One region of the Serratia nevei genome, then DNA from elsewhere that is predicted to be linked to it. Evidence: riboswitches for the same ligand, from Rfam matches in the RefSeq annotation. Region 1 holds a riboswitch; each other region holds the start of a gene.
The links. A riboswitch is a leader RNA that binds a small molecule or an ion and turns the genes downstream of it on or off. The one in region 1 is predicted to bind thiamine pyrophosphate.
Positions count from the first base shown of each region.

Region 2: another riboswitch for thiamine pyrophosphate. It lies ahead of tenA (thiaminase II); the one in region 1 lies ahead of thiB (thiamine ABC transporter substrate binding subunit).
Region 3: another riboswitch for thiamine pyrophosphate. It lies ahead of thiM (hydroxyethylthiazole kinase); the one in region 1 lies ahead of thiB (thiamine ABC transporter substrate binding subunit).

Region 1 is NZ_CP149940.1:697,650-702,123, reverse strand. It holds gene sgrT (glucose uptake inhibitor SgrT) at 1-5, opposite strand, end outside; gene sgrR (HTH-type transcriptional regulator SgrR) at 96-1,757, shown strand; TPP riboswitch at 1,795-1,913, shown strand; gene thiB (thiamine ABC transporter substrate binding subunit) at 1,971-2,957, shown strand; gene thiP (thiamine/thiamine pyrophosphate ABC transporter permease ThiP) at 2,933-4,474, shown strand, end outside.
Region 2 is NZ_CP149940.1:3,351,978-3,356,451, reverse strand. It holds gene V8N38_RS16095 (ABC transporter substrate-binding protein) at 1-197, opposite strand, end outside; gene V8N38_RS16090 (ABC transporter permease) at 233-1,000, opposite strand; gene V8N38_RS16085 (ABC transporter ATP-binding protein) at 997-1,737, opposite strand; gene tenA (thiaminase II) at 1,734-2,417, opposite strand; TPP riboswitch at 2,480-2,582, opposite strand; gene V8N38_RS16075 (LLM class flavin-dependent oxidoreductase) at 2,733-3,755, shown strand; gene V8N38_RS16070 (SDR family NAD(P)-dependent oxidoreductase) at 3,769-4,474, shown strand, end outside.
Region 3 is NZ_CP149940.1:3,939,265-3,943,738, reverse strand. It holds gene V8N38_RS18975 (FUSC family protein) at 1-133, opposite strand, end outside; gene mdtN (multidrug transporter subunit MdtN) at 138-1,175, opposite strand; gene V8N38_RS18965 (YtcA family lipoprotein) at 1,186-1,449, opposite strand; gene V8N38_RS18960 (TetR/AcrR family transcriptional regulator) at 1,667-2,281, shown strand; TPP riboswitch at 2,373-2,469, shown strand; gene thiM (hydroxyethylthiazole kinase) at 2,505-3,296, shown strand; gene thiD (bifunctional hydroxymethylpyrimidine kinase/phosphomethylpyrimidine kinase) at 3,296-4,096, shown strand; gene V8N38_RS18945 (inhibitor of vertebrate lysozyme family protein) at 4,181-4,474, shown strand, end outside.

The DNA of each region.
Region 1 (4,474 bases):
TTCATGATTACGCCCTCCCCTTTCATTGATGAAAATTATCGGCGTAATATAGGGAAAGAAAAATTGACGAGTTGAGGCAGGAGCGTTCCTCTTTTATGTCTACGTCCCGATTGCAGCAGCAGTTCATCCGCCTGTGGCAGCGTTGCCACGGTGAAACCACTGACACCACGCTGCAGGCGCTGGCGGAGGTGCTGAGCTGTTCGCGGCGCCACGTGCGCTCCCTGCTGAGCGCCATGCAGCGGGAGGGTTGGCTCACCTGGCAGGCGGAGTCGGGGCGCGGCAAGCGTTCGCGGTTAACCTTCCACTACACCGGCCTAGCGCTGCAGCAACAGCGGGCCGAGGAGCTGCTGGAACAGGACCGCATCGATCAGTTGGTGCAGCTGGTGGGCGACAAAAACGTGGTGCGCCAGATGCTGCTGTCGCAGCTGGGGCGCAGCTTCCGCCAGGGTAAACACATCCTGCGGGTGCTCTACTACCGGCAGCTGTACAACCTGCTGCCCGGCTCGGCGCTGCGGCGTTCGGAGACCCATTTGGCGCGCCAGATCTTCAACGGCCTGACGCGCATAAATGAGGAAAACGGGGAACTGGAGTCCGATCTGTCTCACCATTGGCAGGCGCTGACGCCTCTGCACTGGCGGTTTTACCTGCGCCCGGCGATCCATTTTCATCACGGCCGCGAGCTGGAGATGGCAGACGTCATCACTTCCCTTTCGCGACTGACCTCGCAACCGCTGTTCTCGCATATCGAGAGCGTCACCTCGCCGACGCCGTTCGTTATCGACGTGCAGCTGCGCAGCCCCGACCACTGGCTGCCCTGGCTGCTGGGCAGCGTGCAGGCCATGATCCTGCCGCGCGAATGGCGCGAACTGCCGGATTTCGCCCGCCATCCGGTCGGCACCGGCCCCTACCGCATGGTGCGCAACCATCCCAGCCAGATGAAGATCCACGCCTTCGACGACTATTTTGGCTACCGGGCGCTGATCGACGAGGTGAACATCTGGGTGCTGCCGGAGTTTTCCGAAGAGCTGGTGCACTCCGGCGTGCAGCTGCAGGGCGATGAAACCGGCAACAGCGAGCTGGAAAGCCGGCTGGAAGAGGGTTGCTATTTCCTGCTGTTCGATCAGCGTTCTCCGCTGGCCGCCGACCCCGCCATTCGCAGTTGGCTGTGCGAATTGATCAACCCCATTTCGCTGCTGAGCCACGCCGGGCCGCTCTACCAGCGCTATTGGTCGCCGGCGTACGGCCTGCTGCCGCGCTGGCACCACAACCGCACGCTGGCGCAGCAGCCCAAGCCCGCGGGCCTGACCGAACTGACGATGACCCACTTCAATGAACATTCGGAGTTTCACGCCATTCGCCAGGCGATCGAACCGCTGCTGGCGCAGCACGGCATCCGCCTGATCGTGCAAAGCGTGGATTACGCCACCTGGCACCAGGGCGACGCGCGCAGCGATCTGTGGCTCGGCAGCGCCAACTTCTATCTGCCGCTGGAGTTTTCGCTGTTCGCCACGCTGTACGAACTGCCGCTGATGCAGCATTGCATGAACGAAGATCTGGCGCAGGACGCAGCGCTGTGGCGCGCCAACCGTTTGCCGTTGGCCGAGTTCTGCCAGCGTCTGGTCAGCAACCACCAGCTGCACCCGCTGTTCCACCACTGGCTGCAGCTGCACGGCCAGCGCAGCATGCGCGGCGTGCGGATGAACACCCTCGGCTGGTTCGACTTCAAGTCCGCCTGGTTTGCCCCGCCGGAGGCATAAGCGCCTTTCGCCCGGGTCGGTTAATCTTTACAATAGCGCCGTCTCAACGGGGTGCGGTAAGTCGGGCCGCGTGATAAGCCCGATTTTCCGCTGAGAGCACACCCGTCGAACCTGATCCGGTCAATACCGGCGGAGGGATTTGAGCCCAGCGAACCGGCGACGCCGCCTCGCCCCCTCAGATGCCCTTGCCCCCTTATTTTTCAGGAGTGCAACGTGGTCAAAACATATCTGCCCTGCTTATTGCTACTGTGTGCCGCGCCGGTGTTCGCCAAGCCGACGCTGACGGTTTACACCTACGATTCCTTCGCCGCCGACTGGGGCCCAGGCCCGGCGGTAAAAAAAGCCTTCGAAGCCGAGTGCGACTGTGAACTGAAGTTCGTCGCGCTGGAAGACGGCGTCTCGCTGCTGAACCGCCTGCGCATGGAAGGCAAGAACAGCGCCGCCGACGTGGTGCTGGGGTTGGACAACAACCTGTTGCAGGCGGCGCAGCAAACCGGCCTGTTCGCGCCGAGCGGCGTCGACACCGCCAAACTGACGGTGCCGGGCGGCTGGCAGGACGCGACCTTCGTGCCATACGACTACGGGTATTTCGCCTTCGTCTACAACAAAGAAAAACTGAAGAACCCGCCAAAAAGCCTGCAGGAGCTGGTCAGCAGCGATCGCAACTGGAAAGTGATCTACGAAGATCCGCGCACCAGCACGCCGGGCCTCGGCCTGCTGCTGTGGATGCAAAAAGTGTATGGCGACAAGGCGCCGGCCGCCTGGCAGCAGTTGGCGAATAAGACCGTCACCGTCACCAAAGGCTGGAGCGAAGCCTACGGCCTGTTCCTGAAAGGCGAAGGCGATCTGGTGCTCAGCTACACCACCTCTCCCGCCTATCACCTGATCGAAGAGAAAAAAGATCTCTACGCCGCCGCCACGTTCAGCGAAGGGCACTACCTGCAGGTGGAAGTGGCGGGCAAGCTGAAGGCCGCCAAACAGCCTGAGCTGGCGGAGCGCTTCATGCAGTTCATGGTGACGCCGGCCTTCCAGAACACCATCCCGACCGGCAACTGGATGTACCCGGTGATCAACACCCCACTGCCCGTCGGCTTTGAGCAGATGAACGTGCCGCATACCGCGTTGCAATACAGCGCCGAAGAGGTGGCCAAACAACGCGGCGGTTGGATCCGGGCATGGCAAACCGCCGTCAGCCGCTGATCCCCCGCTGGCTCTGGCCGGGGCTGCTGGCCGCCGGCGTGATCCTGCTGGTCGCCGCGCTGGCGATGGGCTCGCTGTGGCGTCACGCGCCGGACAGCGACTGGCGCGGCCTGTGGCAGGACAGCTACCTGTGGCACGTGGTGCGCTTCACCTTTTGGCAGGCGCTGCTGTCGGCGCTGATTTCGGTGCTGCCCGCCGTTCTGCTGGCGCGCGCGCTCTATCGCCGCCGCTTCCCCGGCCGGCAGCTGCTGCTGCGGCTGTGCGCCATGACGCTGGTGCTGCCGGTGCTGGTGGCGGTGTTCGGCCTGCTCAGCGTCTATGGGCGCCAGGGCTGGCTGGCGACGCTGTGCGGCTGGCTGGGCGTCGAGTATGGCTTCTCGCCCTACGGCCTGCAGGGCATTCTGCTGGCGCACCTGTTCTTTAACCTGCCGCTGGCCACCCGCCTGTTGCTGCAGGCGCTGGAGAATATCCCAGTGGAGCAGCGCCAGTTGGCCGCCCAGCTGGGCATGAATGGCTGGCAGCAGTTCCGCTTCGTCGAATGGCCGGCGCTGCGCCGCCAGATCCTGCCGAGCGGCGCGTTGATCTTCATGCTGTGCTTCGCCAGCTTCGCCACCGTGCTGTCGCTGGGCGGCGGGCCGCAGGCCACCACCATCGAACTGGCGATCTATCAGGCGCTGAGTTACGACTACGATCTGGGCCGCGCCGCCATGCTGGCACTGATCCAGTTAAGCTGTTGTCTGGGGCTGGTGTTGATCAGCCAGCGGCTGAGCCAGGCGCTGCCGGTGGGCCATACCCACGCCCAGCGCTGGCGCAACCCGGAAGACAGCCGGTGGCGGCGCGTCGGCGATTTTCTGCTGATCGCCGCCGCGCTGCTGCTGCTGCTGCCGCCTCTGCTGGCGGTGATCGCCGACGGCGCCAATCAGGCCGTCGTCAGCGTGCTGCGCCAGCCGGTGCTGTGGCAGGCGCTGTTCACGTCGCTGCGCATCGCCCTCGGCGCCGGGCTGTTGTGCGTGGCGCTCACGATGATGCTGCTGTGGAGCAGCCGCGAGCTGAAGCTGCGGCAGCACCTGCGCGGCGGCCAGGCGCTGGAGCTGAGCGGCATGGTGATCCTGGCGATGCCGGGCATCGTGCTGGCCACCGGCTTCTTCCTGCTGCTGAGCGATACGATCGGGCTGCCGCAGTCGCCCTATGCGCTGGTGATCCTCACCAATGCGCTGATGGCGGTGCCCTATGCGCTGAAGGTGTTGGAGAACCCGATGCGCGACCTCGCCGAACGTTACAACCCGCTGTGCCTGTCGCTGGATATCCACGGCTGGCAACGGCTGCGGCTGATCGAACTGCGCGCGCTGCGCCGCCCGCTGGCGCAGGCGCTGGCCTTCGCCTGCGTGCTGTCGATCGGCGATTTCGGCGTGGTCGCCTTGTTTGGCAACGAGCATTTCCGTACCCTGCCTTTTTACCTGTATCAGCAGATTGGCGCCTACCGCAGCAACGACGGGGCGGTGACCGCGCTGCTGTTG
Region 2 (4,474 bases), 2.7 Mb from region 1:
AGCGCCGGATCGGACGGCGGCACGATCTTGACGTCCAGCCCTTCGGCCTTGAAGGCGCCGATCTGCTCGGCCACCATAATCGGCGCGTGATCGGGGTTGATGTACCAGTCGAGCACCAGCGTCAGCTTTTCGGCCGCGCCGGCCTGGCCGGTGATGGCTGCGCCGAGCAGCAGCCCGCAAACGGTTTGTTTGATCATGGTCGTTCCTTTATCCCTGGTTATGGTTGCAATCATCAGTCGTTTTCCGGCGCCCAGGCGATCAGGCGCCGCAGCAGCGCATCCACCGCAGCCCACAGCAGCACGGTCATCAGCACCAAAATAAACAGCGCGGCGAAGCAGACGTCGGTCTGCATGCGCGCGTTGGCGTTCAGCATCACGTAGCCCAGCCCTTCGGCCGAGCCGACCCATTCGCCGATGATGGCGCCGATCGGCGCGACGGCGGCGGCCATGCGCAGGCCGGAGCCGAAGGCCGGCAGCGCCGCCATCAGCCGCACGTGCCGCAGCTGCGCCCAGCGCGAAGCGCGCATCGTGCGCGCCAGATCGAGATAGTCGTTGTTGACCCGGCGCAGCCCGTCGAAAAAGGCCGATACCACCGGGAAGAAAATCACCAGCACCGCCATCGCCACCTTGGCGCTCATGCCGAAGCCGAACCACAGCACCAGCAGCGGCGCCAGGGCGAACACCGGTATCGCCTGGCTGGTGAGCACCAGCGGCATCAGCCAGCGTTGCAGGCGCGGCGAGAAGATCATGCACAGCGCCAGCGCCGCGCCGAGCAGCACACCCAGCGCCAGCCCGCTGACGATCTCCGAAGCGGTGACCAGCGTGTGCCAGGCGAGGTAGCCGCGCCCGTCCCACAGCGCCTGCGCCACCGCGCTCGGCGTGGGCAGCAGAAAGGCCGGAATGCCGCTTTGCGCCGCCAGCCACCACAGCAGCAGCAGGCCGGCAAACACCGTCAGCCCACGCCGCAGGCGGGTAAGCCCACGCTCTTTGGCAATCTTCATTGCGCGGCCCTCACCAGCTGTTGCAGCAGCTCGGCCTGGCTTTTCAGCAGGTCGGCGTCATCCGGCGCGCGCGGCGGTTGCCCGCTGATGCGGTGGGTATCGTCGAGGCCCAGCGGCCAGGGCGACAGCACCAGCAGCCGGTGGCTCAGGCGGCAGGCCTCCATCGGATCGTGGGTGATCAGCAGCACGGTGTTTTGCGCCAGCAGTTCGGCGGCCAGGCTCTGGATCTCGGCGCGGGTAATGGCGTCCAGCGCGGAAAAGGGTTCGTCCATCAGCACGATCGGCTGGCGTTCGTAGAGAGTGCGGGCGATGGCGGCGCGCTGGCGCATGCCGCCGGACAGCGCGGCGGGCAGGCTGCGGCCATGCGCGGCCAGGCCCACGCGCTCCAGCAGATGCGCCACCCACGCTCGATCCGTCACTTCGCCGCGCAGCCGCGAGCCGAGGGCGACGTTCTCCTCGACGGTCAGCCACGGGTAGAGCAGGTCTTTTTGCCCCATGTAGGCGATGCGCCCGGCGATCGGCAAACCGTCGCTGCCGGTCACCGTGCCCGAGGTCGCCCGTTCCAGGCCGGCGATGATCTTCAGCAGGCTGGTTTTGCCGGCGCCGCTGGCGCCGAGCAGGGCGACGAAGCTGCCGCCGACGATGTCGAAGCTCAGCCGGTCGAAGACGATTTGCTGACCGAAACGCAGGCTGAGATCCCGCACCTGGATGCCGGGCGGGAGAAGCGGGGAGGTCATGAGGCGTTCAGCCCCATCTGCCAAAATGCCGATTCCAACTGGGTGGCGGTGGTAAAAATCTGCGCCAGCTCGGTGAGGCGACCTGGTGCGCCGCGCTGGTGGCCGACGGTCTCGAGCAGCTCGATGGCAGCGCGCACGCCGGCCAGATAGCCCTCGTCACCGTAGTTGCGGATCCAGGAGGCGTAAGGATTGCCCTCCATTTTGGTGGCGGGGTCGTGCAGCAGCCGCAGGCCGATTTCGGCATAGCCGGCCACGCAGGGCAGCAGGCCGGCCAGCAGATCGAGGGCGTCGCCGGCATGGCCGATATCCAGCACGTAACGGGTGTAGTTCATGGTCTCCGCCGCTTCCGGCTGGGCGGCGATTTGCGCTTCGCTCAGCCCCCATTCGGCGCAGTAGGCGACGTGCAGCGGCAGTTCGGCGACGATGCCGTTGAGCGACGCCGTGGCGGCGCGCATCTCCGGCAGGGTGCGCAGCTTGCTGACCAGCAGCGCGTAGGCGCGGGCGAAGTGCAGCAGGAACAGGTAGTCCTGGGTCAGGTAGCGGCGAAAAGCGCGTTCGGGCAAGGTGCCGGCGGCCAGCTGCTGCAGAAACGGGTGATCGACGTAGTCCTGCCAGTGGCTGCCGGCTTGTTGGCGCAGCCGGCCGTAAAGACCGCTTTCGAACAGGGTGGTGATGGACATGGGACCTCCTTGAGTCAGTGGAGATCCGGGCACGCTGGGGTATGAACAGGCAACGGGTGAGAGCGTTGTTGCCTAACCGTCCCTTCGCTGGCATGACCCAGATCAGGTTCAAAGGGTTCGGCTTGCGCCATCTCAGCCCGTAACAGGACACCCCTCGGAGCTGCTTGTTATACGACATTTGTTTTTTGATTACAATCGCCGGGCGGCGCAGCGGCAATCGGTTCGTTTAGTGCGATCGGGGGCGATTTTGCTGGCGCAGAGCGCGCGATTTTTGTCACTGTAGGCCGATGATTTTGCCTTTGAGGACGATTCCCGATGAAAAAGATTGGTTTTCTCTCGTTTGGCCACTGGTCGCCTTCCGCCCAGTCCGGCACCCGTTCCGCAGCGGATGCGCTGCTGCAGTCCATCGATCTGGCGGTTGCCGCCGAAGATCTGGGGGCGGACGGCGCCTATTTTCGCGTACACCACTTTGCACGCCAGCTGGGGTCGCCGTTCCCGCTGCTGGCCGCCATCGGCGCCAAAACCCAACGCATCGAGATCGGCACCGGCGTGATCGACATGCGTTATGAAAATCCGCTGTACATGGTGGAAGACGCCGGCGCGGCGGATCTGATCGCCGGCGGGCGGCTGCAGCTCGGCATCAGCCGCGGCTCGCCGGAGCAGGTGATCGACGGCTGGCGCTATTTCGGCTATGCCCCGGCCGATGGCGAGAGCGACGCGGACATGGCCCGCCGCCATACCGAAGTGTTCCTGGAAGCGCTGCGCGGCGAAGGGTTCGCCGAGCCCAATCCACAGCCGATGTTCCCGAATCCGCCCGGGCTGCTGCGGCCGGAGCCGTTTTCCGCCGGGCTGCGCGATCGCATCTGGTGGGGCGCCGGTTCGAACGCCACCGCCGTCTGGGCGGCGAAGCTGGGTATGCACCTGCAAAGCTCGACGCTCAAGAACGACGAGACCGGCGAACCCTTCCACATCCAGCAGGCCAAGCAGATCCGCGCCTACCGCGCCGCCTGGCAAGAGGCCGGCCACGCGCATGAGCCGCGGGTTTCCGTGAGCCGCAGCATCTTCGCGCTGGTGGATCAGCGGGATCGCAACTACTTCGGCGGCGGTGGCAAGGAGGGCGATCAGCTCGGATATATCGACGCGCAGACCCGGGCGATCTTCGGCCGCAGCTATGCCGCCGAGCCGGACGTGTTGATCGAGCAGCTGGCGCAGGACGAGGCCATCGCCGAAGCGGATACGCTGCTGCTGACCGTGCCTAACCAGCTGGGCGTGGATTACAACGCCCACGTGATCGAATCGATTTTAACCCATGTCGCGCCGGCGCTCGGCTGGCGCTAAACGGAGGAGTGACATGTCACGCATTTTCATTACCGGTTCGGTAGACGGGCTGGGCCGCGCCGCCGCGCAAACGCTGTTGGACGAAGGGCATCAGGTGATTTTGCATGCGCGTGAGCCCGGCCGTTTGGACGCGGTGCGCGATCTGCTGGATCGCGGTGCGCAGGCGGCGATCGGCGATCTGTCCGATGTGCAGCAGATCCGGCAGCTTGCCGAGCAGGTCAATCGCCTCGGCCGCCCGGACGCGGTGATCCACAACGCCGGTATGTTTACCGGGCCGCAGGTGATGCCGGTGAACGTGATTGCGCCTTACCTGCTGACGGCCCTGATCGAACGCCCCAAGCGTATCGTCTACCTGAGCAGCAGCATGCACTTTGACGGCGTGCCGGAACTGAACGGCGTAGACTGGCTCGGCGGCGCTGCGGGCTCCTATTCGGACAGCAAGCTGTTCGTCACCGCGCTGGCCGCCGCCGTGGCGCGCCTGTGGCCTGACGTGATCAGCAGCGCGGTCGATCCCGGCTGGGTGCCGACCAAAATGGGCGGCGCGGATGCGCCCGACGATCTGGCGCTGGGGCATGTGACGCAGGCGTGGTTGGTGACCAGCGATGAGCCGCAGGTCCTGGCGTCCGGCGGCTATTGGCACCATCAGCAACGGTTCGATCCCCACGCGGCGGTGCACGACGAGGCGTTTCAAACGGCGCTGCTGGCGCAGTTGGCGCGCG
Region 3 (4,474 bases), 2.1 Mb from region 1:
GCCACGGCACCTGCAGCGTCTGCGAGATCACGATGGCGATCGCGCTGGAGAGCAGGGCGCGGATCACCAGGTTGATGCGGCTGTCCGAGGGGCGCAGCTCGTCGATCAACTGAGACAACCAGCCGCGAGACATCGTTTTATTCTTCATGGCGCAGGTTCAGCTTCGCCACTGCCGAAGCGCCCACGCGGAACAGCGCCGGGTTGGGGGCCTCTACCGCGATCTTGACCGGGAAGCGCTGCGAAACGTGCACCCAGTTGATGTTGCGCGACACGTTGGGCAGCCCGCCCAGCACGGTGCCGCCGTCGTCGGGCTGTACGCCGTAGCTGACCGACTCTACCTTGCCGCTGAATGTCTGGCCGGCGTCGCTCATTAAATACAGCGTGGCCGGCACGCCGGGATGCACGCCTTTCAGATCGGTTTCGCGGAAGTTGGCGATTACGTACCAGCGGCGGGTGTCGATCAGCGTGAACACCGGTTTGGCACTGGAGGCATATTGGCCGACGGTGGTTTTCAGCGAGGCGATGTGGCCGTCGAACGGCGCTCGCACCTCGGTAAATTCCAGATTCAGCTTGGCGATGGCGATGTCGGCCTGCACTTCGGCGCGCTGCGCGACCAGGACTTCGACGCCGCTGACGGCGGCTTCCGCCTGTTTCGCCTGCAGCAATGCGGCCTGCAGCTCCGCCTGCGCCGAGCGCTGGGAGGTGCGGGCGGTTTCCACTTCTTCCGCCGAAACGTAGTTCTTGCCGAGCAGCTTCTGCCGGCGGTTAAGGGTGTCGGTCGCCTGCGCCACCAGCGCCTGCGAGCGTTTGACGATGGCGTTCATCGATTCGGCGTTGTACTGCTGCGCGTTGACCGAGCGCTGCGTCAGCTTGATCTGCTCATTTAGCGTGATCAGGCGCGCCTCGCTGGCCGCCAGCGCATCCTGGTAAGGGCGCGGATCGATGCGGAACAGCAGATCGCCTTGCTGCACTTCCTGGTTGTCGCGGATCGGCATCTCGACGATGCGGCCGTTCACCTCCGGCACTACGTCGATGGTGTCGGCATAGGCGTAGGCATCGTCGGTAGTGGGGGCGTTTTCCACCCGCCAGACGACGACGGCGGCCACGATGAGCGTCAACGCCAGGATGGTAAGCACCAGCAGTCTGCGCTTGTTGGAGATTTGTGGTTGGGTCATGGCGTCAGTCTCAGTGGGGGAAAACCAGTAACCAGATCAGCATGGCGATCAGCGCGGTCAGCGCCGGATACGTCAGCAGCTGCGGCGCCAGCCAGGCGCGTTTTTCCGGGGTGCGCAGCAGCAGGTGGATCGCCACCATGCCCGCCACGCCGCCGCACAGGCAAAACAGCCAGTCGGGAAACGAAGCGCCGAACACCACTATCGACGGTGCCGGCGAGCACCCGGTGAGCAACAGCGCGGTCAGGCAGGTGATAAGCAGTTTTTTGTCGGGCATAGGGCGTTCTCTGGCGATTGGCTTGGGCGACGGGCCGAATGAAATGACTCTTTTTCAGTGAGTGAGGTCACTGTTTGTCTTCCCCACGCTTGCGTCAGGGTAAACTAGAATAAATACTCTACTCTAAACTAGAGGGGTTAATCTAGTTTTTTGTGTCGCCCTGCCTTCGCGGCGGCAAATGGGTATAATGCGTTGATGACAGCGGGCAGAAACGAATATGCAAATCGACGAACACATCACCGGGCGAGAGCCGCAGCAGGAAAGAGGGCGGCAACGCGTACAAACCATTCTGGATTCGGCGGCGGCAATCGTGGCGCAGGACGGGCTGGCGGCGCTCAGCATGCAGCGGCTCGCCAAGCACGCCAAAACCTCCATCGGCTCGATGTATCACTTCTTTCCCGATCGTCACGCAGTGATCAAGGCGCTGGCGGATCGGCATACCGAGTCGGTCGAGGCGCTGATCTGCGACATGGCGTTGGCCAGTGACGACGAGTGGCGGCGCCTCTCCGCTGAAGAGGTGATCCAGCGGCTGTTTTCACCCTATGCGCAATATTTGCGCGAGCACACCGATTACCTGCCGGTAATGCGGGAGATGAACCTCCCGGACGAAAAGTCCAGCTTCCTGGCGCTGATCGCCAGAGTGCTGCAGCTGCGTCGCCCCGAGACCGCCGAAGCGGAGATCCTGCAGCAAACCCGGCTGTTGCAAAGCCTGGTGGCCGGCACGTTGCACCATATCTTCAAGACGGCGCCGCAGAGCGTGGCGTTCACGCTGGCGGAGCTGCCCGGCGTGCTGAGCCTGTATCTGGCGGGAAAAGAGGGGAACATCGCTTAGGCGCGAGCCAATTTATTCGCTTGTTTGTCCGCGCCGCCGCTGGCATGATCCCCTGCAGGGATTAACGCAACGTTGATCACAACCTATTGATTTTCATGACTCGGGGTGCCCTTCTACATGAAGGCTGAGAAATACCCGTATTACCTGATCTGGATAATGCCAGCGTAGGGAAGTCACGGCCGCCCAGCCGGCGCCGCCTTCTTGAACGCCGGTTGGGAGGAATATGATCGCTCGACCTGATGCACTACCCGGCGCGCGCGCCGCGGCCTGTCTGACCCAATTCCAACAGCGGCCTCCGCTGATCCACTGCCTGACCAACGAAGTGGTGCAATCGCTGACCGCCAACGTGCTATTGGCGCTCGGCGCCTCCCCGGCGATGGTGGTGGAGCCGCAAGAGGCGGCGCAGTTCAGCGCGCTGGCCGATGGCCTGCTGATCAACGTCGGTACCCTCAATGCGCTGCGCGCCGAATCGATGCGGGCGGCGGTGGCCGCCGCCAATCGGGCCGGCAAGCCCTGGACGCTGGATCCGGTGGCGGTCGGCGCGCTCTCCTACCGCACCGCCTTTGCTAAACAGCTGCTGGACGAGAAACCGGCGGCGATACGCGGCAACGCCTCGGAAATCATGGCGCTCAGCGGGTTGCTGGCCAGCGGCCGCGGGGTTGACAGCGGCGACGATTCGCTGGCGGCCTTGCCCGCCGCGCGTGAGCTGGCGCAGCGCAGCGGCGCGGTGGTGGCGGTCACCGGCGCGGTGGATTACGTCACCGACGGCCAACGCGATTGGGCGATCGAAGGCGGTTCCCCGCTGATGACGCGGGTGGTGGGCACCGGCTGCGCGCTGTCGGCGGTCGTGGCGGCGTTTTGCGCCCTGCCGGGCGATCGCCTGGACAACGCGGCGACCGCCTGCCGGGTGATGTCCCACTGCGGCGGTCTCGCGGCCAGACAGGCCGGCGGGCCGGGCAGCTTTACGCCGGCGTTCCTCGATGCCCTGTATCAGCTGCGCGGGGAGGATCTGTGATGAAACGTATTAACGCCCTGACCATCGCCGGCACCGATCCCAGCGGCGGCGCCGGCATTCAGGCCGATTTGAAGGCTTTCTCGGCGCTTGGCGCCTACGGCACCTCGGTGATCACCGCGCTGGTGGCGCAGAATACCCGCGGCGTGCAGTCGGTGTATTACATCGATCCGGCGTTCGTCGCCGCGCAGCTGGACTCGGTGTTCAGCGACGTGCGCATCGACAGCGTCAAGATCGGCATGCTGGCCAACGCCGACATCGTGCAGGCGGTGGCCGAACGGCTGCGCCATTACCGGCCGGAGTTCGTGGTGCTGGACACCGTGATGCTGGCGAAAAGCGGCGATCCGTTGCTGGCGCCGGAGGCGGTGGCGTCTATTCGGCGCGAGCTGTTGCCGCTGGTGTCGATCATTACGCCGAACCTGCCGGAAGCGGCGGCGCTGCTGGCGTGCGCGCCGGCGGAAGATGAAGCGCAGATGCGCGAGCAGGGGCGGGCGCTGTTGGCGATGGGCTGCCGGGCAGTGCTGATGAAGGGCGGCCATCTGAGCGAAAGTGAGAGCCCGGACTGGCTGTTTACCGCAGAAGGCGAGCAGCGCTTTACCGCGCCGCGCGTCGCCACCCGCCACACCCACGGCACCGGTTGCACGCTCTCGGCCGCGCTGGCGGCGCTGCGCCCGCGCCATGCCGACTGGGCGGCGACGGTGGCCGCCGCCAAGGACTACCTGCAACAAGCGCTGCAACAGGCGGACACGCTGGAGGTGGGGCACGGCATCGGGCCGGTGCATCATTTCCACGCCTGGTGGTGAGTCAACTTTTTGCCGCAACCGTGGTCTGACTAGTTCAGGCCCGGTTTTATGGGCGAAACCTGATTTAACCTAGGGAGAAGGACTATGACGGGACACCAGGCGCTGCGTTGCGCCCTCTTCGGCGCACTGCTCAGCTTCAGCGCGGGCAGCTTTGCCCAGCAGATCGTCACCACGTCGGATTTGATTCAGCAGCCGGGGTATCAGGCCAGCTGGCAAAACATGGTGAAAGGCCAGGCGCGGATGCCGGGCTGGGCGCGCAAGGGCGTCGGCACCTCTACGCCGGCGCAGAATCTGAGCTGGAAGGGCAAAGAGTATCTGGTCGGCAACCTGTGCAAGCCGCACGACTGCGGCAACAACTTTTTGATCGTGGCGTTCAGC